One region of the Endozoicomonas montiporae CL-33 genome, then DNA from elsewhere that is predicted to be linked to it. Evidence: predicted binding sites of a transcription regulator. Region 1 holds the regulator's gene; the other holds the start of a gene.

Region 1 (10,989 bases):
TTATTAGTATTTAAGGGCTTCAGTAGCGTCGTCATTAACCGTTTGCCCTATCAACTAACTCATTGAAGTTGATAGGGCAAACATGATGCCAGAGAATGGGTCAGATGGTAGCTGGCCCAAAATTAATCACCTGCACAGTATCGTCTTCTTTGGCCGGGGTTGCTTCAGGAATATTTCCCGAAAAAATCTCCTGGCCATCTTCAAACTCGTAAGGCTTGCGCTCACCGGAGCGGTCAATGGTCAGGCTGGTGAAGTCGAACAGTTCGGTATCGGCCATCTGGGAAGGCGCAATATTCTGCATGGCGGTAAAGATGGACTCAATGCGGCTTGGGTGCCTCTTTTCCCACTCTGCCAGCATGGCTTTAATGTTTTGACGTTGCAGGTTCTCCTGTGAACCACACAGGTTGCAGGGGATGATCGGGTAGTTCTGGATTTCAGCAAAGCGGCTGATGTCTTTTTCACGACAGTAGGCCAGTGGACGGATAATCACATTGCGACCGTCGTCCGAACGAAGTTTGGGTGGCATGGCAGACAGGCGTGAGCCATAGAACATGTTCAGAAACAGGGTTTCAACAATATCGTCCTTGTGATGGCCCAGGGCGATCTTGGTGGCGCCAATCTCTTCCGCAAAAGAATACAGAGTGCCGCGACGCAGGCGGGAACACAGACCGCAGGTGGTTTTGCCTTCCGGAATCTTGGACTTAACGACAGAATATGTGTCGCGGTTAATAATGTGGTAAGGCACACCGGTAGTCTCAAGGTACTCTGGCAGAACGTGTTCAGGGAAACCTGGCTGCTTCTGGTCAAGGTTAACGGCAAACAGCTCAAAGTGGATAGGGGCACTTTTCTGAAGGCTCATCAGAATGTCCAGCATGGTGTAGCTGTCTTTGCCGCCTGACAGGCACACCATGACCCGGTCACCGTCCTCAATCATATTGAAGTCTTCAATGGCCTTGCCGGTGTGGCGTCTGAGTTTTTTCTGGAGTTTGTTAAAGTTGTATTTTTCTGCGCCAGTCAGGGTGGTCGAGGTCATAGATTTAGAACACTGATTCCGAGTTAAAGCTCGCGATTATAGCGGTGTGCAATAGTTAGCCGCAATCCGGTGCAACTACCAATAGCGACTGCGAGCAACAACAACCGCGAGAGCATTATTGATGTAGATCAATGGTCAGATGCTGTTTCCGTATAGGCAGAGTGTGTCATTATATGAGATAAAATGTTCTGCAGGGTTTGGATCATCCGCTAACTTTAATCTGTACAAGCGACAGACAGCCGACTGTGGACTTGAAGCAAGACCGATAACCTTTTATCAGGCGCTCTTGACTTGGCCTGTATTAACTTTCATGACCATTTTTGCTGAATTTACAGCAACTCAGGGATAGTCAGTACCAACAATAACCTTCGAAAACACAATATTCAGGGGATTTTTATGAGTGATCACAACAAGTTGAGAGACTGGATGCTAAACCGCCGTGATGAACTGAGCGAGCGGCTGCATAACATTAAAAAAGACGTCACTCGTAAAGCCAGTGCCGACTGGTCGGAGCAGGCACAGGAGCGTGAGAATGATGAGGTGATTGATGCTCTTGGTAATGAAGCAAAGATTGAACTGAATAAAATCAATCTGGCGCTTGATCGCATGAATAACGATGACTACGGCTATTGTGTTGGTTGCGGAGGCGAAATAGCACCTGCCCGTCTGGAAGCTATGCCCTATGCCGATCTGTGCATCAAATGCGCAGAAGCCCGCGATGCCCGTGGCTGATCATAGGCTGCGGATTGCTGTTGATGTCTGATTTTCTCCCGTCTGGCTGGTCTCCCCTGTGATCAGCCGCTCGTAACTGTCTACAAAGCTTTGCACTGAACCGGGGTTGTGGCGGTGAAAATGGTTATGCCAGAGTTTGCCAAGACCCTCGATATCATCTTTAGGCATTGAGTGTATGTTCTTTTCAGTTCTGCAATAGACCAGCCATGCAATAGCTGTTGCGTAAGAGAGGTTTGTCGCCAGCTCAAGGTGTGGATGGCAAAGAAATTCTCTCTGGCTGGCCAGTCCTCTGACCAGACTTGAAAGTTCTGATCGTTTCGCCAGATAAAAATCCCAGATATTTCGATGCATTCGCGGAGAAATATGGTAAATCCCCAGTGCCCGGTGATGATCCTGTTTGATATGAAATCCCAGCTCAGACTCTCGTGCAGCTGTTCCCAGTAACAGGTTTTCAGCCGTAGGGCTCCACATCTGGAGGTGTTTCAGGGTTGGACGAACAACGTGGAGGCGCAATTCCTTTGCACAGATTCCCATGCCTGAATCCTTGTTATGCATTATTCATTTTTATCGTATCACCCGCTTAATACTGAAGCACCAGACATTTGGAAATAAAGTGTAAGAAATATTGTACAGAGAGAACCGGTTGGTTCTCTCTCGGACAGCCTCCTAAGTGGCGGGAAGCATTATTCGCCCTCAAATGCACACAAAGAAAAAGTGGGAACGCCAGCATTTTGCAGACGACGGGAGCCACCGAGGTCGGGCAAATCCATAATGGCTGCGGCTTCAATGGTTTTTGCTCCGAGTTTTTCTATCAGCTGAACTGCAGCCAGAAGGGTTCCGCCGGTTGCAATCAGGTCGTCTACCAATAAAACGCGATCACCTTTGTGCAAACTGTCGGCGTGGACTTCCAGGCTGGCGGTGCCGTACTCCAGATCATATTCCACAGAGAGGGTCTTCGCAGGTAGCTTGCCTTTCTTGCGAAACAGAACCAGTGGCTTGTTGAGTACATAGGAGAGGTTGGAGCCGATCAGGAAGCCGCGGGCATCCATGGCGCCAATATGGCTGAAATCCAGTTCCATGTAGCGGTGGATAAAACTGTCCATCACGCCGCGCCAGGCTTTGGGGTTTTCAAAAATAGTGGTGACATCCCGAAATAGAACGCCGGGCTTCGGCCAGTCCGGAACGCTGCGAATCTGGGACTTAAGATAAAAATCGTCGATGATCATGAAATGGCAACCAGTTACTGTGCGTGTGATGTGAGGTTTGGTGGCTGGAACGGAAGCAACCGCCGGATGTGTACATAAGTACTCAACAATCCGGCAGGCTCCTGAATCCGATTACATCAGATCAGTTTGTTGCAATGATCTGCTCAATATCGGCGGCTTTCCCGCCAGCCAGAGAGCATAGTTGAACTGCATCACGAATTTCAATTTCCTTGCCAACGGCTGAAATCAGACCATTTTTCTGGAAACGTGTGAAAACGCGGCTGACCGTTTCTACCGCCAGTCCCAGATAGTTGCCCATTTCATTGCGAGACATGGACAGTCTGAACGACTGGGATGAGAAGCCACGGCGACGAAAGCGGCTGGCAAGATTGATCAGGAACGTAGCAATACGCTCATCTGCATTCTTCTTGGACAGCAGCATCATCATTTGCTGGTCTTCCCTGATCTTTTTGCTCATCAGGCGCATCAGGTGACGACGCAGCTCCGGGAAGTCATCAGACAGCATCTCCAGCTGCTCAAACGGAATTTCACACACCATGGTGGTTTCCATAGCCTGGGCGGATACCGGATACACGTCAGTGTCCATACCACTCAGGCCGAGGATTTCGCTTGGCAGATAGAAGGCAGTAATCTGTTCTTCACCTTCGTTAGTAGCAGTGTAGGTTTTGATGGCACCGGAGCGAACAGCGTAAACGCTGTCAAACGGATCCCCTTCCAGGAACAGGTGCTCACCTTTTTTCAGCGGACGACCGCGTTTAATGATGCGATCCAGATTGTCAATATCTTTCACACTCAACGCCAGCGGCAGGCACAGAGAGCTGAGACTGCAATCCCTGCAGGCCACATGGCTTGGTTGTCGGACGTTGGGCTTGGACGTCATCGAGTGCCCTCAAGGTCTTTAAATGCAAAACGCTGACTATTTTATGGAAAATATTTTGAAAGTGTAAGTGCGGTGTTGACCTACGAATGTTGATATTGATCGTTTTTTAAACTTAATTCGGCAAGTCGCATTTTGTTGCGGTTAATGCCTAGTCTCGTTGGTGGATGTTTTGTTCTTTTTTGGGGTTTTGAGCAGGTTTTTTGCGACTGGTTTGTACTGGGTTTCATCAGGAGCAATGTTTTGTTGTGTTGCTCTGTGGGGCTTCTATGGAATTATTGTGTAAAAAACGTGTCAGGCAAGGCTGATTTGATGAGGGAATATTCTTGTGGCTCTGCCTTCAGTTGATCATAGTGCCGGTGTTTTTGCTGACTGTTTTTGGGGGAATCAAAGGTTAACCGGTTAAAGTGAGTTAACCTTTGAACGTCTGAGCTTAAATAACTTTAGAAAAATGCTTCACATTATTTTGCTGCTGAAAATAACGGTCAAACACCATACAGATGTTTCTGATCAGCAGCTTGCCAGCCGGTGTTACTTCCAGAACTTCGGGTGTCACTGAGACCAGTCCGTCTTGTTCTAAAGGCTTTAGATTAATCAGTTCAGACAGGAAGTAAGTCGGAAAATCGATTCCGTATTGCTGTTCAATCATGGCTGGCTCAAGCCTGAAATGACAGATCAGCTCGTTAATAACGCTTTGGCGAATCTGGTCGTCTTTCGTCATTTTCAAGCCGCGATGCAAAGGCAGCCGGTTTTCATCAATGGCTGATTGATACTCGGCCATGTCTGTATGGTTCTGTGCGTAGGTTTTTCCTACCTTGCTGATTGAAGATACGCCCATCCCTACCAGATCGCACTGGCTGTGTGTGGTGTACCCCTGAAAGTTGCGATGCAGTGTGCCTTCTTCCTGGGCAATCGCCAGTTCATCATCGGGCAGTGCAAAATGATCCATGCCGATATACACGTAACCACTGTCTAATAATTTACGGGTGGCCTGTTGCAGTATCTGTAGTTTGACACTGGCATCGGGTAAATCTGCTTCACTGATGCGGCGCTGTGGCATAAATCGGTGTGGCAGGTGAGCGTAGTTAAATAGTGACACCCGGTCCGGTTGCATGGTGATGATTTTATTGATGGTGGTCATGAAGCCGTTCAGTGTCTGGTGAGGCAGACCGTAGATCAGATCCATATGGACGGATTTGAAGGCCATGGCGTGTGCAGCATCCAGAACAGACTGGATCTGCTCTTCCGTTTGCAGCCGGTTAACCGCTTTTTGAACGACCGGATCCAGATCCTGAACACCAATGCTGATGCGCGTAAAGCCTGAGTCGCGCAGTGTTGCCATCATGGGCCAGTCTACTTCACGGGGGTCCAGCTCTATGGAATAGTCAATATCGTTACCGTGCGACAGTGTGAAGTGTTCAGACACTTTATTGATCAGGGCACTGATCTGTTGTTCATTCAGAAACGTTGGCGTGCCGCCGCCCAGATGCAATTGTTGTACTTCCTGCTTTGCATTGTACAGTTCAGCCTGAAGTTCAATCTCCTTAAATAAATACTTCAGGTAAGTTTCCGCCTGATCCGTATTTCGGGTGACAATCTTGTTGCAGGCGCAGTAATAGCAGACGTGCTGACAAAATGGAATGTGGAAATAAAGCGACAGTGGTTTGTCAGTGGCCGAGCTGTGCCAGGCACTGGATTGATAGTGCTTTTGATCAAAGTCTTCAGAAAACTGAACGGCCGTTGGGTATGAGGTGTAGCGTGGACCAGACAGGTTGTACTTGCTGATCAGACCTGTATCCCACACGGGTGTGTTATTCATAATTATTCTCGATTGTTTTTATCAGGTCATTAGTCTGTCATCGACCTTGTGAATAGGCTTTCAGTCTATTTAATGGGTGTTCTTATATAATTGACATGTGTCAATAGGTAGGTAGCACAATTTACAGTTGAGTGAATTGTTTGATCAGGGTCAGGTTTGGAGAATTTACATGGAGTGACCGGCAAGGGTCAGCAAAGACATGATCCATTTCTGATGAGGTCCGGGCATCGCCCAGATACCAAACAGAACCATCAGTAATCCCGCCAGATTACGGGTGATAGCGGACTGAATCAATCCGGTTAACTGTCGGGCAAACAGGCCGGTTAGAAACACAGAGGGTAAGGTGCCAAGCCCAAAAGTGCCCATGAGTAATGCAGACTGCAGGGCGTTGCCCTGACTGGCGCTCCAGATCAGGGTGCTGTAAACCATTCCACAGGGTAGCCAGCCCCAGAGACTGCCCAGCGCCAGGGCATTTGGCAGACTGCAAACAGGCATCAGTCGGTTGGCCCGGGGCTGAATATGCTTCCATAGCCGTCCACCTAGCTGTTCCAGTCGTATCAGCCCTCGCCACCATCCGGTGATATAAAGTCCCATGGCAACCAGCATAAAGCCGGCAAACCATCGCAGGGCTGTATGTACACTGCGACTGAGATCACCCAGGTACCAGCCAATGCTGCCCAGAATAAAACCGGCCAGAGCATAGCTGCCAATTCTGCCTATATGATAGGCCAGCATCATAAGCGTTATCTGCCAGCGACTTTTTCCTTGCAGCGACAGGCTTAACGCGGAAGTAATGCCACCACACATACCAATACAGTGAGCGCTGCCCAGTAGTCCGATGCTGAGGGCGGTCAGGTAAACAGGCATGGTATGGCTAAGTTCCATCACCGTACTTCCGAAGTATTGTTATTGTTGCCGGTATAGCTGTTTGAACAGCTTTTCTGAAATATCATGTGTTTTGCATCTTTTAGGATTGTAAGTGGTTATCTTTCTCACTACTCTGACATGTGTCAGTCTGAGCGCTCTTTTTTGTTGCTTTATCTTCGAAAAGGATGCTGTGAGCAGGGCCTTCCAGATCATCAAACTGGCCATTATCGACCGCCCAGAAAAAGACCTTGATAGCCAGAGCAATAAACAGAACAGCGATAGGAATAAGAATAAACAGGCTTTCCATGTTTACGCCCTTATAGCTGATTGATGCACAGCCGTTGTGTCATGGGGATCGGTTCCCTGAAGCCGTTCCGGAGCAGGCTGCTTGCTCAGGCGCAAGGCGTTGCCAACCACCAATAATGAGCTCAGGGCCATACCAATTGCAGCCATCCACGGCGCAATTAACCCGCTAGCTGCCAGAGGCAGGGCAGAGAGGTTATAGAGCAGTGACCAGGCCAGATTCTGTCGAATAACCGATCGTGTTTTCCGGGCCAGCTGGCGGGCATCCAGTAAACGGCTTAAGTCGTTGGATAACAGAACCGCGTCAGCGTGGGTTTTTGCCAGATCGGAAGCACTGCCCATGGCCAGAGAGATATCGGCACCTGCCAACACCGGTACATCATTAATACCATCCCCAACCATCAGAATTCGCTCACCTTTTTGCTGTTGCCGTTTAATAAAGTCAAGCTTGTCGTCCGGGTTCGCCTCTGCCTGCCAGTGGCTGATGTTTAACTGTTCTGCAACCGAGCTAACGACGGCTGTCTGGTCACCACTGAGCAAAGTCACTTTTATGCCACTGCGCCGCAACTGACTGATCACGTTGCCCGCCTCTGAGCGTAGGCTGTCGTCTTTTATACGGAACCAGCAAAGAGGCGTATTCCGCTGACTCAACATCAGCCACTGGTCTGTTCCTTCTGGCGCTGCGGGGCTATGTCCAGCCAGACAGAAATCAGCTCTGCCGATTCGATACAGAGTGTCATTAACGACACCTTCTACCCCCTGTCCGGTGTGAGTTCTCACTTGCTCAGCGGGCATTGCCGAGGTGCGACTGCGAAAGGCTTTAGCAATAGGGTGTTCTGAATGCGCTTCCAGTGCGGCGGCAATCTGAAGCACATCTGTCTTTGAATGATCCGGGCTGATCATTCTTACCTCAGCCAGTTCAATATTACCTCTGGTCAGGGTTCCGGTTTTGTCAAAAACGACGTGGTTAATCTTTTCCAGACCTTCCAGCACATGTCCCCGGGTGATCAGAAAACCGAGTTGATGCAGGTGGCCGGTGGCTGCGGTTAATGCCGTAGGAGTAGCCAGCGACAGTGCACAGGGGCAGGTGACCACCAGTACCGATAATGTGATCCAGAACGCGTCTTCGGGAGCAACGCCCGACCAGTACCAGTAAACAGTGGTTGCCACAATCAGTACTGAAGCGACAAACCATGCTGCTACCCGGTCAGCCATTCTGGCAATGGCTGGCTTTTCATGTCGGGCATGGTTGAGCAGTTGCATAATGGCGGACATGCGGGTTTCGGCGCCTACTTGCGTTACCTTAAAGTCGATGGCGTTTTCGACATTAAGACTGCCGCCGATCACTGTGTCTCCAAGTGAGTGAGGCACCGGACGGTTTTCACCGGTCAGCATGGATTCGTCAAAACGGCTGGAACCAAGGGTAATAATGCCATCGGCAGGTATTGAGTCGCCGGGTAATACACGTACTAAGTCGCTTTTCTGTAATTCTGCGACCGGTACTCTGACGTATTCTTCGCCGACCTGCTTTAGGCAGCTTGAAGGTAGCAGGTTCTGCAAGGCTCTTGCAGCTCTTGACGTGGCATGCCTTGCCCGCAGTTCAAGGTAGCGTCCGGTCAGAAGAAAAAAGGTGAACATGGATACCGAGTCAAAATAGACTTCACCTCTGCCATTAAGTGTTGCCCACAGGCTGGCCACATAGGCACCGCCGATGGCAATAGAGACAGGCACATCCATGCTCAGGTGACGGACTCTCAGGTCTCGCAGAGCGGCTTTAAAAAAAGGCGCGGCGGAATAAAAGATGACAGGGGTTGCTACAATCGCACTGATGTAACGAATAAAATCCCGGTAAGGGTCACTCATATCATTGGTGATGGCGCCCGAATACAGGGCAACGGCATACATCATCACCTGCATGGTGCCAATGCCTGCCAGTGCCAGTCGTCTAATAAAACGACGGTTTTCTTCTTTTAATAAGGCTTCCTGTCTGTCTGCGCGCCAAGGGTGAGCTTTGTAACCAATACGGTGAATATGCAGCAGGATGGTACTCAGGGGAATCTGTTCAGGGCTCCATACGACCTGTGCTTCATGCGTACTGAGGTTAACGCTGATCAGGTCTACCCCTTTTAGCGAGCCGATGTGATTTTCCAACAGCCAGATGCAGGCGGCACAGGTAATGCCTTCAATTAACAGGGAGGCTTGTTTCAGAGAGGCGTCTTTTGAGAGAACAAACTCTTTCTGAATATCGTCCCGGTCATAGATCAGCAGTTCTTCCTGAAGCCGTTGGGTGATGGTGCCCGCTTGCAAGCCGGGATCGGTACGATGCTGATAATAATTGTCCAGACCTCCGGCAATAATAGCCTCTGCCACAGCCTTGCAGCCGGGGCAGCACATGGGTTGTTGTATTCCTTCGATTTCGGTGTGAAACGGCGGTTCACCCGGAATAGGCAGATGGCAGTGAAAGCAGTGATGATGCTCCTTACTCATGTTTCACTCCCCTTGCATCAAGGATGCGTTTGCAGTTTAAGCGTTGCTCCGGGCTCAAGGGTATGGGCCTGGTTCAGGCGCCAGCCGGTTTCATAACCGACTTCCGGAATCAGTTCGTCCATGGTTTCCAGCTGAATATAGGTTTTGCCGGACGGGTTATGGTCGGTCTGGCCGACGTAAACGACGCCTGAATCGCGGCTGATGCTGCGTTGCAGGGTGATGATATTGTCCCGGTCTGCAAAGGTAGGGGAGAGCAGGCTAAGTTTCAGGGACTCAGGCCACTCTTCAGCATCGCCCTGAAGGGTTACCCGTACTTCACCCATCAGGTCATCAATATAGAGCCGGGCAGCGATGTTCAGATCGCGGGCATTCTGATCCCGGGTCAGATCCTGATTAATGGCTTTACCGCTTTTGTAATAGTCATCCACCACCACGCTGTCCTGAATCTTGAAGGCATAGTAAATCCGGTAACTGCCCCAGATGAACGTGGTCATCAGCAGTCCGAGAATCGCCCAGACCCAGGGTTCCCTGTACCAGGGGGTAAAAGGTTCTTGATTCACCGGATGGGTCATGTACTGCTTCCTCTTGTCCGAATGTTGTTCTTTTTATGATGAGTGAACGGCTATTTTAACGGTGCAACGAACCGGCTGCCAGAACTGACCGAAACCGAATCGGGCTGCTGGCTCGTCAGCGTAAATTCAATATCCTGACTGGGGCTTGTTAATTCATTAACAGGCGCTGATAGCCGGATGACCTGTTCTGCCACTTCCCCGGAGTCTACGACAAAGGTAGGCGAACTGCCGGATTGTAAGTCGTTAATGCCCGTGAAGCTGAGAGTTAGTGTCTGATTTCGGTCGGTCTTGTTAGCCACCTTCAGGGTAAAGATGTTTTCAATGCGCCCGTCCGGCAGTGTGCGATACAGAACATTGCGATCTCTTAATACTTCAAATTCAAACGGCGAGCGGTGAGCTAGAGTCCAGAGAAACAATCCGACCATGACCAGTAAGGCACTGGCATAACCCACCAGACGGGGACGGAACCAGTGGCGGGATTGGCCCGCCAGCTGGTTTTCGGTGGTATAACGCACCAGTCCGGGCTCATAACCCATTTTGTCCATAATGCTGTCGCAGGCATCGATGCAGGCTGCACAACCAATGCAGCCAATCTGCAGGCCGTCCCGGATATCAATTCCGGTTGGACAGACCTGAACACAGACCTGACAATCGATGCAGTCACCGAGTCCTTCTTCTCTATAATCACTGTTGCGTTTTCTTGAACCTCTGGCTTCACCGCGCTTCTCGTCGTAGGCGACCACCAGTGTGTCATTATCAAACATGACGCTCTGAAAACGGGCATAAGGACATATCAGCAGGCACACCTGCTCCCGCAACCAGCCAGCATTGCCATAGGTGGCGAGTGTAAAAAAGGCAATCCAGAATACGGCCCAGGGATGAACCTGCCAAGCGGTGATATCGACTACCAGCTGCCGGATGGGGGTAAAGTAGCCGACGAATGTCAGGCCGGTGGCCAGTGCAACCAGCAGCCAGAGAGTATGCTTTGCCAGTTTTCGCAGCAGCTTGTTGCCAGACATGGGCTGCTGATCCAGCTTCATGCGCCGGTTTCGCTCACCTTCTGTGAAACGTTC
Region 2 (10,989 bases), 2.7 Mb from region 1:
GCATGATAGCTACAACGATAAAAGTTTTTTTAAACATTCAGAAAATTCTTAGGTTGCACTTTGAAAGAGTTCTAATACTAACTGGTGATAACAGCCCCACACGCATAAGCTTTCCTGGGAGCCTGTGTCAGGGCTAAAGACGTTTTGTATGAAAAAACCCGCTAGTTAAAGCGGGCTGGAATTAAGTGGGTAAATCGTCAGGAGATCAGTGCTTATCTGCCGTTGGCTTTTTTGTTGTATTCCTTGACGTCGGTGATTTCACCAGCGTAGAAGCCCATGTTACGGTTCTGGGGTTTGTAGCTCAGCTTGTTAACAGGCAGAGTCGCTTCCCAAGCGTCAAACTTGTTCTGCAGCTCCTGGGCTTTCTCCGGGTGCTTACTGACCAGGTCGTCCCATTCGCCAGGATCGTTTTCGATGTTGAACAGGCGGATAGTCTGAGGGCCACTCTGGCTGTTCCAGGTTAGTTTCCAGTCACCATCGCGGATCGCGTAATCGTCGTCACGACGCCAGTACATGGTTTCATGAGGTCCATCTTCACCCATTTCACCTTTCAGGTAAGGCATCAGGTCTTTACCGTCAAACGGAGTAGCACCAGACCAGAGCTCAGTACCGGCCACTGCGGCAATGGTTGGTACGATGTCCATAGAGGAAACCATCTGTTTATATTCCTGACCAGCAGGAATTTTACCTGGCCAGCGTGCAACAAACGGTACACGAATACCCCCTTCATAGGTGTCACCCTTGAAGCCGTTGAATGGACCAGGGCTCGACATGGTGGTTTCGCCGCGCTGCTTCTGGACAGGCTGCGCAAAGCCCTGGCCACGAGGTGTACCATTGTCACTCATGAAAAATACAATGGTGTTATCGTCAATGCCGTGATGCTTCAGTGAGTCCATCACTTCACCGATGCCATCGTCCAGTGCCAGGGCCATGCCTGCAAAATGTCTGCGCTCCTCACCGGCAATACCTTCAGCGACCGGCAAATCTTTCAGCCGTTCAACGTAGCTTTCGGGTACCTGCCATGGGTGGTGAACGGCAAAGTGAGCCAGATACATAAAGAATGGTTCTTTACTTTTCACGGCCTCATCAATGAATTCAATGGCCTCGTCAGTAAACAATTCAGTCAGATAGCCATTGCTTTGCTGAATAGGCGGCTCTATTTCGGTATTGCGATAGATGGGCGCGAAACGCATGTGGGCATCAGGGTTGGTGGTGGACTTAAAGTAGTCGTGACTACCGTCCAGGAAGCCATAGAAGAAGTCGGCACCACGTTCGTTCGGCAGGCCCGTTAGTTCACCCAAGTGCCACTTACCGATTACTGCAGTCTGGTAGCCGTTGTCCTTCATCATTTCCATGGCCAGTGGCTGGCTGGATGGAATATGGTTTTCGTTAAAGTTACCGTAGATACCAAAGCGCTGCTGGTGAACACCGGTGATCATACCGGCACGGGACGGGCCACAGATGGAAGCGGATACGTAAGCCTGTGAAAACCAAGTGCCTTCTTCTGCCAGTGCATCAATGTTTGGGGTTTTTATATCTTTGTAGCCATGGTAGCCAACGTCGCCCCAGCCCATATCGTCTACATAGATGATGATGACGTTAGGCCTGGTAGCTTCTGTATTTACAGAGGTGGCCTGTGTCGGTGCTGCAACCGCTGCCGCACTATGGACAGTTGCTGAAACGGCCATTGCCAGCAAAGCTTTTTTAAGCTTGGACATTCCTATTAAACCTTTTGGTGCAAAGTGAGTATAAACGTTTCTCTTATTCGCGTAAATCTACAGAGTAGACATCGTTATATCAATACAGTGCTGCAAAATAATCTAATCCATTGTACACAATGAGCTTTAACGTTGATGCATGTCACTTGTGTTGTAATTATTTTGATTAAAGTCAATAGAGGTGATGACTTATGGGAACGAGTGGAAGAAGATGCAAGAAAATTATATTACGAAATGTTTCTACATTCTCTGCGACATTTAAAGCTTTCTTCACAGGAGCTGCATCTGTATGTATCACATGATGGGCTACAGATATAAGTCGAAATAAATACATCGAGTGGAACTCAATGATAAAACTAAAGCGGACAATATTGTGTGTTTGTATTTCAGCCTATCCTTTAGCCGGTTGTAACGATCAATTCGGAAGTGAAAATCTGCCTTCTTTTGTTGAAGGCGTGCCGCCAACCGGGGAAGCCTCTCCAGGTACTCCTCCAGCTTCAGATATCGCTACGAAGCTGCTCGTTGGATATGAACCGGACGAAACATTACCAGAACTCAGCGTGAATGGCGGCAGTGCAGCGGTTGAAATCTCAATGGCCAGGCAGGGTTCTCACGCTTATCCGACAGAAAAAGATTATTTCCTGAGTCTTGGCTGGGAAAACCATAGAGATGATTACCTGTCTATTCGCCATGATTTTTCGTCGGACGTGATTGACTACGACAAAGCCGACTTCATTATGCTGGATCTTTATGTGCCGGAAGGGCAAGAGGTATCTTCAGTGGATATGAAACTGGAGGGACAGGTTTTTTCCAGTATAAGCAGGAATGTTGTCAACGGTGGCTGGTCTACGATTGCTATTGATGTACGGCAGCTTAAGGATAAAAGCAGCTCTACCCTTGAAGAGTTACGACTGTTCACCTCTGATACCCATGGTGAACTTTATCTCGATAATATCAGGCAGATTTCTGCCAGCCCCGAAGTGGTGGAGGTTAACTCTGTCCATAGTGCGGCTGAAGTGGTCTGGAGACATCTGGATCCGTCTTTCTGGCTGAAAGATTTTAAAGGGTATAACGTTTACCGTTCTGTTGTTGGTAGCGACTATAGAGAGAAACTGAACGACCAGCCGGTGACCGTCAGTGCGTATATTGACTTTGATGCGGATGACAGCCAAGAAGCCGATTACTTTGTCAGCAGCGTTATTGGTAGCACAGAGTCAGAGCTGACTTATGTCGGTCGGGGCAAGGCAGCAAACCTGTCTGACAAAGAGTTCTTGGACAGTTTACAGAGAACGACATTCCGCTACATGACGGACTATATGCATCCGCACAGTGGCCTGACACGAATTTCATACCAGAAAGCAAACCAGAGCAACAATTGCGGCCCTTTTCATACGGGAATGGCGACCATGGCTCTGGCTGCGGGGGTGGAGAATGAGTTTATTGATCGTGAGGACGCTGCCCGCCGCGTGGTGAAAATGCTGCGTTTCATGAAGTCCGCCGATCGCTTCCGAACCGGTTGGCCACGCTGGGTACGTTGTCATACCGGCAGGCTGGCGGGCCTGGACAGTCCTGATGATGGCGCAAACTTGAGCGATACCGGCATGTTCCTGCAGGGGGCGCTGGTCGCTCGTGAGTACTTCACTGAAAACAATGCGCTGGAAGCGGAAATTCGTGAACTGGCATCAGAGTTGTACCACTCCGTTGACTTCAACCTTTTCCGTGATTTTGACGGAAAAACCGAAGGCGAAGTGCTGATGTGGCACTGGTCACAAACGACAGGGTTTGAAGAAAGCCTTTTGTTAAAAAGTTTCCAGGAAACTTTTGGGGTGTATGTACTGGCCCTGGGTTCACCTACTCACCCGATACCGGCAGAGGTTTACCACTCCGGTTGGGCAGCCGGTGGTGGCATCAGTTATAACCGCTACATTAACGGCGAGCTGTCCAGGCATGACGACACCGGGAAGTTATACAATGGCAACCGCCTGTGGGGGGGAAATAAGCAAGAACCGCTTTACTCAGTCCATCACAACTATATTGCCATCGACCCCAGAGACCTGAGGGATGACTATGTCAGCTTCTGGGACACGGCACACAGCCGGGTTGACCTGCAGTATAACTACGGGTTGATGAACCCTGAAGATCACTCGAGTTATGGTGAGCTGGAATGGGGCATTATGGCTGATCACGACCCTTGGGGTTATCAACGCCACGAGGTGGAAGGCAAACCCGGTATTGACGATAATGGTACGATTTCAATGGGCGCACTGGTCGCCTCAACACCTTATCTCCCGGAGAAAATTATTCCTGCGATTCGCCACCTTTACGATAAATACCAGACAAAGGTTTACGGCGGCTATGGATTTTATGACTCCTATAACAAGGATGCTGACTGGTGGTCTGCCGACCACCGGAAATATGTCAGCCTGAATCCGACTTCAAATGTTGTCGCCCTTGAAAACCACAAAACAGGCTTAATTTGGGAGCTCTATGACAAAGCCCCTGAAATACAGGAAGCTTATCGCAGAGGCGGCTTTGTCAGGGATGCTGATGCGGGGTTGATGGTCAGTTATTTTGAAAATGAAGGTCGCTGGGATGTGGACAACCTGCCAGATCTGTCGGCGATGACACCTGAGTGGGAAGTTCAGGTGAGTACCTTCCACGCAACACCACGAGACCGGGCAACAAACTTCGGGCTGTTGTATCAGGGTTGGCTGACTGTCGAACAATCCGGTCACTATACCTTCTATACGGATTCGAACAGCCCGAACAGGCTCACAATTGATGGGAAAAAAGTCATAGAGGGTGAGGCAGGCATTGAAAACTCCGGCACGATTTATTTACCAGCCGGTGAACACCCGGTATCTGCCGAGTATTTTCAATCAACCGGTATGCGGCAGTTTACGGTTTCTTATGAAGGTCCGGGGGTAGAGAAAAAGGTTATTCCTGTGAAACGACTGCGGACTTCTGAACGCAAGTCCTGAAACTTTTAATCAAGTCTGCTGGAAAAGCTCCTCACCCCCATGCACCGTTCCGGGGTGAGGATGGCACAGCGTTAACTGTCTTTCCTGATAGCAGTTGCTGCACGCTTCGGCAGCCAGGCTTTTGTGCCATTACTTAACAGCACCTCCTGCCAGTTTTCCGATTCCTGCAGCAGAATAAACTCGGTTCCCTGATTCAGCGGATTGGTGAAGGCAGGGGCATAGACTATGCCGGGTCCTTTGCGGGCAGTGATGTCCATTGCCGTGATGACGCCGGTACTGACTGCAGGCGTATAGTTGAGCTTGAAAACGGTCAGAGCACTGGTCAGCAGCATAATGCTACCTGCGATGATGATGCGGCTCTTCTCCGTTCGGTCAGAACGGATATAACCCCACACCAGCCACCAGAACACCAGATAAACGACTATGGAGAAAAATAGCCAGGTGTCGGAGCTGGCTACCTGGTGGGTTGTTGCCAGCCATGGGTTGCCAAAGCTGTCAGGCAAACTGTCGAGCCTCTGTGTACGGGCGTATTTGAGATTGTGCGTCAGCTCATTGCTGCTATACCCAAGCTCTTCCGCGCGACGATACCAAAGAATGCTTTCACCATAGCGATCTGCAAGGAACCAGCTGCTGCCAATGTTGTAAGCCAGAATCGCCTGGTTAATGCCATCAACATTCCACAAAGCCTGTTGTTTGCCCGCCATCAGCGTGTGGGCTTTACGGGCTCTGTGCGGATAACTCTGGCTCAACTGCAATGCCTGCTTGTGTTCCTTTCTCAATGCCTGCAACTGACCATCCAGGTCAGTGATTTCTGCCTGACTAATATCAGGCAATGACAACAGCATCAGGGTGAATAGTAAAAGCTGTTTCATGACCGTACTCCTTTTACTGCTGGCACTCTGTCACCAGGCAGGGCCTTATCAAGGCACTGCATCAGCCCGACAAATGCTGCATGCCGGGCTGATGCAAGCTGAGTGTCGTTAGTCCGGGAGGCATAATCCTGTTGACAGCAATCCAGCCACTGACAAACCTCCTGATTCAAAGCGTCGCTGATACCCGACTGAGACAGTGCAACGGCCAGAGTCTGGCTATTGAGTTTCGACGGTGGCAGCGCTATACGACGATAAAAGTATGCACTCAGCGGAGCCAGGGGGTCACTGCCTGTTTTCAGCTCATCACACAGTTGTGTAATTGCACTGTCGCCACGACAGGCTTTCCACTTTTCCTGAATAGTCGACAGAGCACCGAACAAAACCAGTCCGGGAGGTGAGACCAGCAAAGCAAGCAAGAATAACGCCCGGAACGGGTTTTTTTCCTGAGTCTGGCTTACCAGTTCCTGCGACCAGTTATGCGACCAGATGCCATTCTGGTCAGGTTTAACCGGGTTTCTCAGCTCCATATCATCAGACAGTGCGCTGGTACTAATGTTAAACCGCTCAACAGGTATCACGGTCAGGGGAATTGGTGGTGTAGTATAGTTGTGGAAATGCCCGGTTTGCGGGTCAAAATAACTGAAGATCACAGAAGGAATTTCCGTTGTATCAGCATTCCCCGGAAACAGACTCTGTCGTACGATTTTCACACCATTTTCGTAGGTTCCCGGCCCGATATCTGCCGGGACATCAAAGCTGTTGGTGAACGCTGTCATCGTGTGCAGTTCAGGCAATCTGGCTACCTCAGGATCCGGATGCGTAATCTCAAAGCGTAACTGCATGGGTTCGCCCTGATGCACTTCATCCGGTTCGGCAGCAACAACAATGTCCGGGCGACCAATCATGCCTGAAAAGTTTTCAGGAACTTCCGAAGGTAAAGGCTTAACTTCAAATCGCAGAGGTTGCGCTCTGGTCATCAGTCGAACAGGGGGCTCACGGGTTACACTCCGTTCAGCCTGGAAGAAGTTGTTGTCAAAATGAGCAGGAAGCCGTGAACCCCTGAAATCCTGAGGGCTGTTTCTCATCAGTACGGGGTCCGCACTGGCCAGCAACAGGGAAGGAGGCAGTTCAAAAACACCTGCCTTCCGAGGCTGCACCTTGTAATGAAAATGAATGCGGAAGAGATCGCCTCCCATACGGTGCCAGCGTGCAATAATACGACGGCTGCCAACCGGCAGGCCAATGGCGTTCTGGTCAGATGAGACGAAAGCATCCCAGGGTTCAACCGGCAGAATGTCAGCATGCTCAAACACCGGAAGCAGAATGTTAACCGCTTGCAGCGCATTCGGATGAATGGAGGTGATCCATTCAAAATTCACACTCAGGGTCTGCCCCAGATAAACGCTGTCTGTATCGTAGCTGACATGAATGCTCATATCGTCGGTTTCCACAGGCGTGGAAACGGTGACATTTTCATTGCTGCCGGTCTGGTGACTGCCCAGGGTGAAGACGGGTAACGTCAGCTTACCGGCTTTCAATGGGGTTAGCCTCACAGGAAAAGCCAGGGCAGGCTTATTGTTGCGCTCCAGTCGCACCGCCGACCGCGTGGCAACGGCAAAATCCGCAGTGTCCGCAATCTCCAGCTCCATCTTCCCGGCTGGCGGATTCAGGGCAAGAATAAGAAATTCTGCAGATTGTCCCTGCCACATTTTGCCTTCTGGCTTTTCCAGCACAAGCTGCCAGTCTTTAGCGGCACTGCTGGCAAAGGCTGCCGGAAACACCAGCAGCAACAGCAGGCCGACCATAGGTTGCTTTAAAAAAGGTTTCATAAACATAACGATTACCAGTCCCGGTCAACAGCATTCTGACGTTGCTGATCCAGTTGTTGCAGTTTTCCCTCAAGTGTCCGAGCCTGATCCATAATGTCGACAGAGCTGGCTGACGGGGTCGACTCCATCATGTCCCTAAACATCGTATCCAGATCGCCGAAATTGGGGTCGCCCTGACTGCCGCGACCGTTCTCTGCGGAGTCCTCCCCTTCCTGGTCGGAATCGCCGCTACCTTCATCAGCCTCGTCAGTATCCTCACCCTGCATGTTGGACTCAGCATCCTGCATCTGCTCCTGCTCGATAAACTCTTCATCCTGTTTAAAGGTACTGACCAGGTCTTCATACATGCCAGACTGTTCCCGGGCCAGCCATTCCAGATTCCTCCGACTGGCTTCGTGGCTCGGATCGGTAAGCAGGATGGCACGCAGCACATGCCGGGCTTCACTCAGGTAAAGCTCTGGATCAATAAACTCTCCCTCACCCTCTATGCCGTCGATAAAATCAAGCCCCATTGCCGCGTCAAGACTCTGGGTGGCAAGAAAAATCAGCGTAGTGGCAAGGTTGTAGTTGGCTGTCACTGTCGCATGCTGGTCGTCGGCAAGATTTGCCATTCTGCGATAGGTATTGGCTGCCTCGGTATAGTTTCGCTGTTCTGTCAGGGCAGCAGCCTGCTGTTCCAAGTCGTGTACGGTTGCCGGTATGTCGGCATGCGCCATATTAACCATCAGCAATAACAGGCATGACAGCGTAGTCGAATGCTTCACCAGTGCAGGCTTGTGCATCAGAAAAATCAGCAGCATGAAGATAGCGATGGTTATCAGGTAAGGGTAACCTTCGACATATTTCATCACCTCACCCTGATCCCTGCTGTCTGCCGGCCACATAGCCTGCATCTGACCGAGCAGCGCCGACAGGTCCAGCCAGGTGGTGCCAATCGGGAAGTAAATGCCCTGCTCAGCCTGCTGCGCCAGAGACTGAAGGTGATTGTCGTCCAGTCGGGACCAGTGCTCACGTCCCTCGTCCAGTGTCCAGCCAGTGCCGTCGCGGTTAGGAACTCTGGCACCAAACTGGCTGTCACCCAAGCCAATGACCATCAATCTAACGCCCAGCCGGTTCAGCAACGCCATGGCCTCAACCGGCTCATCACCCATGTCTTCACCATCAGTGATCAGGATGATATCCACCGCTTCCGGTGCATTGTCGTCTGCATTGCCGGCATCAACCATATTGTTAAGTACCATCATCAGGGCATCCCCGATATGGGTCCCGCCTGTGGCAACACTGCCCGGGCCAATGCTATCGAGCAAGGTATTCAGAAAGACACGGTCCCGGGTGACAGGCGACCTGATCGAAGCTTCACCGGCAAAAGCGACCAGCCCGAACCGGTCGTTGGATGGCAGGTTAACCACTCGCTTTATAGCAGCCCGGGCAACTTCCAGACGGTTAGGGCGGGCATCTTCTGCCAGCATGGACCGGGATACGTCCAGCAGGAAAACAATGTCACGTCCCTGGTCCTGTATTCCCACAGGCCGGGGGTTCCATGCCGGACGGGATAAAGAAAGGGATGCCAGCGCAATGGCCAGCAGCATCGCTCCGAAACGTCGGTTAATTGGTGGCAGCGACAGGACTGAACTGAGCTTTTTCAGGTCGCTCCTGCTTTTGTGGTGCTGGTATAACGCCAGACAACACGTGACCGGTACCAAAACAAGCAGCCAGAGCCACTGGGGTGCAAGTAATGTCAGTTGGTTCATCCCAGCCTCCTCAGCCAGGTCGCGCTCAGCAGCACAGACAACATCAGAAAAAGCAGCGTCATCAGGGCGAAAGGCTGGTAGGCAGGTACCCGGTCGGTGAAAACAACGGTCTGTAATTTAGAGGTTTCCAGCTCGTTAATGGCCTGATATCCGACGACCAGTGACTCATAGTCATACGCGCGGTTATAAACGCCTCCCGTCGTTTCAGCCATGGCCTTCAGTACCCAGTCAACCCGCACTTCTTCATTGTCATCATCGAGCATGTCTTCTGGCTGGGTGCCAATAAAAATGGTGTAGATTTTAATACCCCATTCCTCTGCCAGGGCTGCAGCCATCATGGGCGAATACTGGCCTGCGTTGTTTTCACCATCGGTAATCATAATGATGACCTTACTTCTGACTTCCTGACCCTCTCTCTGACTTTTTTCATATTCCCTGAGTTGGGCAGCAGCCAGGGCAGTGGCATCACCTATTGCCGTACCGTCTTCATCAAGACGAACGGGCGGTTCAACATGACGTGCCATGGCAACCAGGGCGTCGTGGGAGTTCGTCAGAGGACTTATCACCCTGGGGTAGCGGGCAAACGATATCAGGGAGATCAGGTCAGCATTGCGCCCTTTCAGCTGATCACCATCACCGAGAATAAACGCCTCCAGAACGTCTTTTGCCACTGCCATACGATTGCTACGTTTACCGTTCATCTCCATACGGATATTCATGGAGGAAGAGACGTCGAGAACGATGGCGATGGCAATGCCTTCCTGCTGTTCCGACAGTTCGGAAACTTCACGGTAGGGCTGGGCCAGGATAAAAACCATGGAAGCCAGTGCCAGCAGAGGCAGTGCCGTTGTCAGCCACATCCATTTCTGCCGATAGCTGACCGGCAGGTTCTCAACCAGCAGCAGGTGGGAATAACTAATTCCCTGTCGTTTATTCCGACACCACAGATAAACAGCCAGCAGCGGTATTGTTAGCAGCAACCACAGCAGCATCGGGTATTTAAAGCTCATCCCCACTTCTCCTGACACTGGTTGCAGTATTTGACAAACTGCTCTACAGTTTCTTCCGGTGAGCGACTTTCACTGAACCGGAGGCATTGGTAACGATGCAACAGGGGTTCATCCGTGGTCAGCTTGCCGGTCGGGTCAGACCCTGTTGCCACCATTAGCCACTGCCGTAAGCCGTCCCAGTCTGCTGAACCCGAGACATGGGCCTGTCTGGCAATATCGGCGGCAGAAGGAGTAGCAGCAGGCAGTTGTTGTATTTTCTTTCCGCGCCTGACAAAGGGGGCGAATACCAGGCCGGCTAAAGCCGTTATCAGCCAGAAGATGGTTGCCTTTGCCATGAGGACTGCCGTCTGTTCCGGCTCGTCCAGCCTGATAATGCTCTGCACATTAACCTGCAGCTCATTAAATGTTGACCTGACACTGACCGTCCCGGGCTGCGTATACAATTGCCAGTGATTCGGGCCTTTGAACACATCGACACTGAAGGTAGGTACCTGGTGCTGCCCTGGCAACAGGAAGGTGACATCCATGTAAATGATGTATTGCCACAGGCCGTCAACCCAGTGAAGCGGGGCTACCTGACTCGATAGCAACTCCATTGCACCCCATTCCTGGGCTTCAGGATCAAAGATAATTTCAAGGTCTTCATTGTAACGAACGGTCAGGGCCAGTTCGATTTGTTCCCCTGCCGTGATGGCGTCTGGAAAAGATTCCAGCGATACCGTTACCTGATCATCCATGGCCCGGGCCGGTTCATTCCAGAAGAATGCCAGCCCGGCCAGTAGCAGTAATGAAAACAGTGTTGTATAAAATGATTTAGCCACAGGCAGC

Evidence for each region. Region 1 encodes FNR, which switches genes on or off when oxygen is low (the NO sensors DNR and NnrR bind a similar motif). Its sites were predicted from a motif close to TTGATNTANATCAA; they were not measured.
Region 2: the regulator FNR is predicted to act here: its motif matches at 1,851-1,864, upstream of EZMO1_RS04450 (sulfatase family protein).

Annotation. Positions count from the first base shown of each region.
Region 1 is NZ_CP013251.1:3,659,042-3,670,030, reverse strand. It holds gene ttcA (tRNA 2-thiocytidine(32) synthetase TtcA) at 101-1,033, opposite strand; gene EZMO1_RS16800 (TraR/DksA family transcriptional regulator) at 1,430-1,765, shown strand; gene EZMO1_RS16795 (hypothetical protein) at 1,766-2,299, opposite strand; gene EZMO1_RS16790 (adenine phosphoribosyltransferase) at 2,449-2,991, opposite strand; gene fnr (fumarate/nitrate reduction transcriptional regulator Fnr) at 3,113-3,871, opposite strand; gene hemN (oxygen-independent coproporphyrinogen III oxidase) at 4,302-5,687, opposite strand; gene EZMO1_RS16775 (sulfite exporter TauE/SafE family protein) at 5,853-6,572, opposite strand; gene ccoS (cbb3-type cytochrome oxidase assembly protein CcoS) at 6,655-6,861, opposite strand; gene EZMO1_RS16765 (heavy metal translocating P-type ATPase) at 6,864-9,344, opposite strand; gene EZMO1_RS16760 (FixH family protein) at 9,362-9,916, opposite strand; gene ccoG (cytochrome c oxidase accessory protein CcoG) at 9,967-10,989, opposite strand, start outside.
Region 2 is NZ_CP013251.1:1,007,638-1,018,626, forward strand. It holds gene EZMO1_RS04445 (ABC transporter substrate-binding protein) at 1-37, opposite strand, end outside; gene EZMO1_RS04450 (sulfatase family protein) at 213-1,718, opposite strand; gene EZMO1_RS04455 (glucoamylase family protein) at 2,090-4,699, shown strand; gene EZMO1_RS04460 (SH3 domain-containing protein) at 4,771-5,571, opposite strand; gene EZMO1_RS04465 (BatD family protein) at 5,568-7,400, opposite strand; gene EZMO1_RS04470 (VWA domain-containing protein) at 7,412-9,151, opposite strand; gene EZMO1_RS04475 (VWA domain-containing protein) at 9,148-10,161, opposite strand; gene EZMO1_RS04480 (hypothetical protein) at 10,158-10,982, opposite strand; gene EZMO1_RS04485 (DUF58 domain-containing protein) at 10,975-10,989, opposite strand, start outside.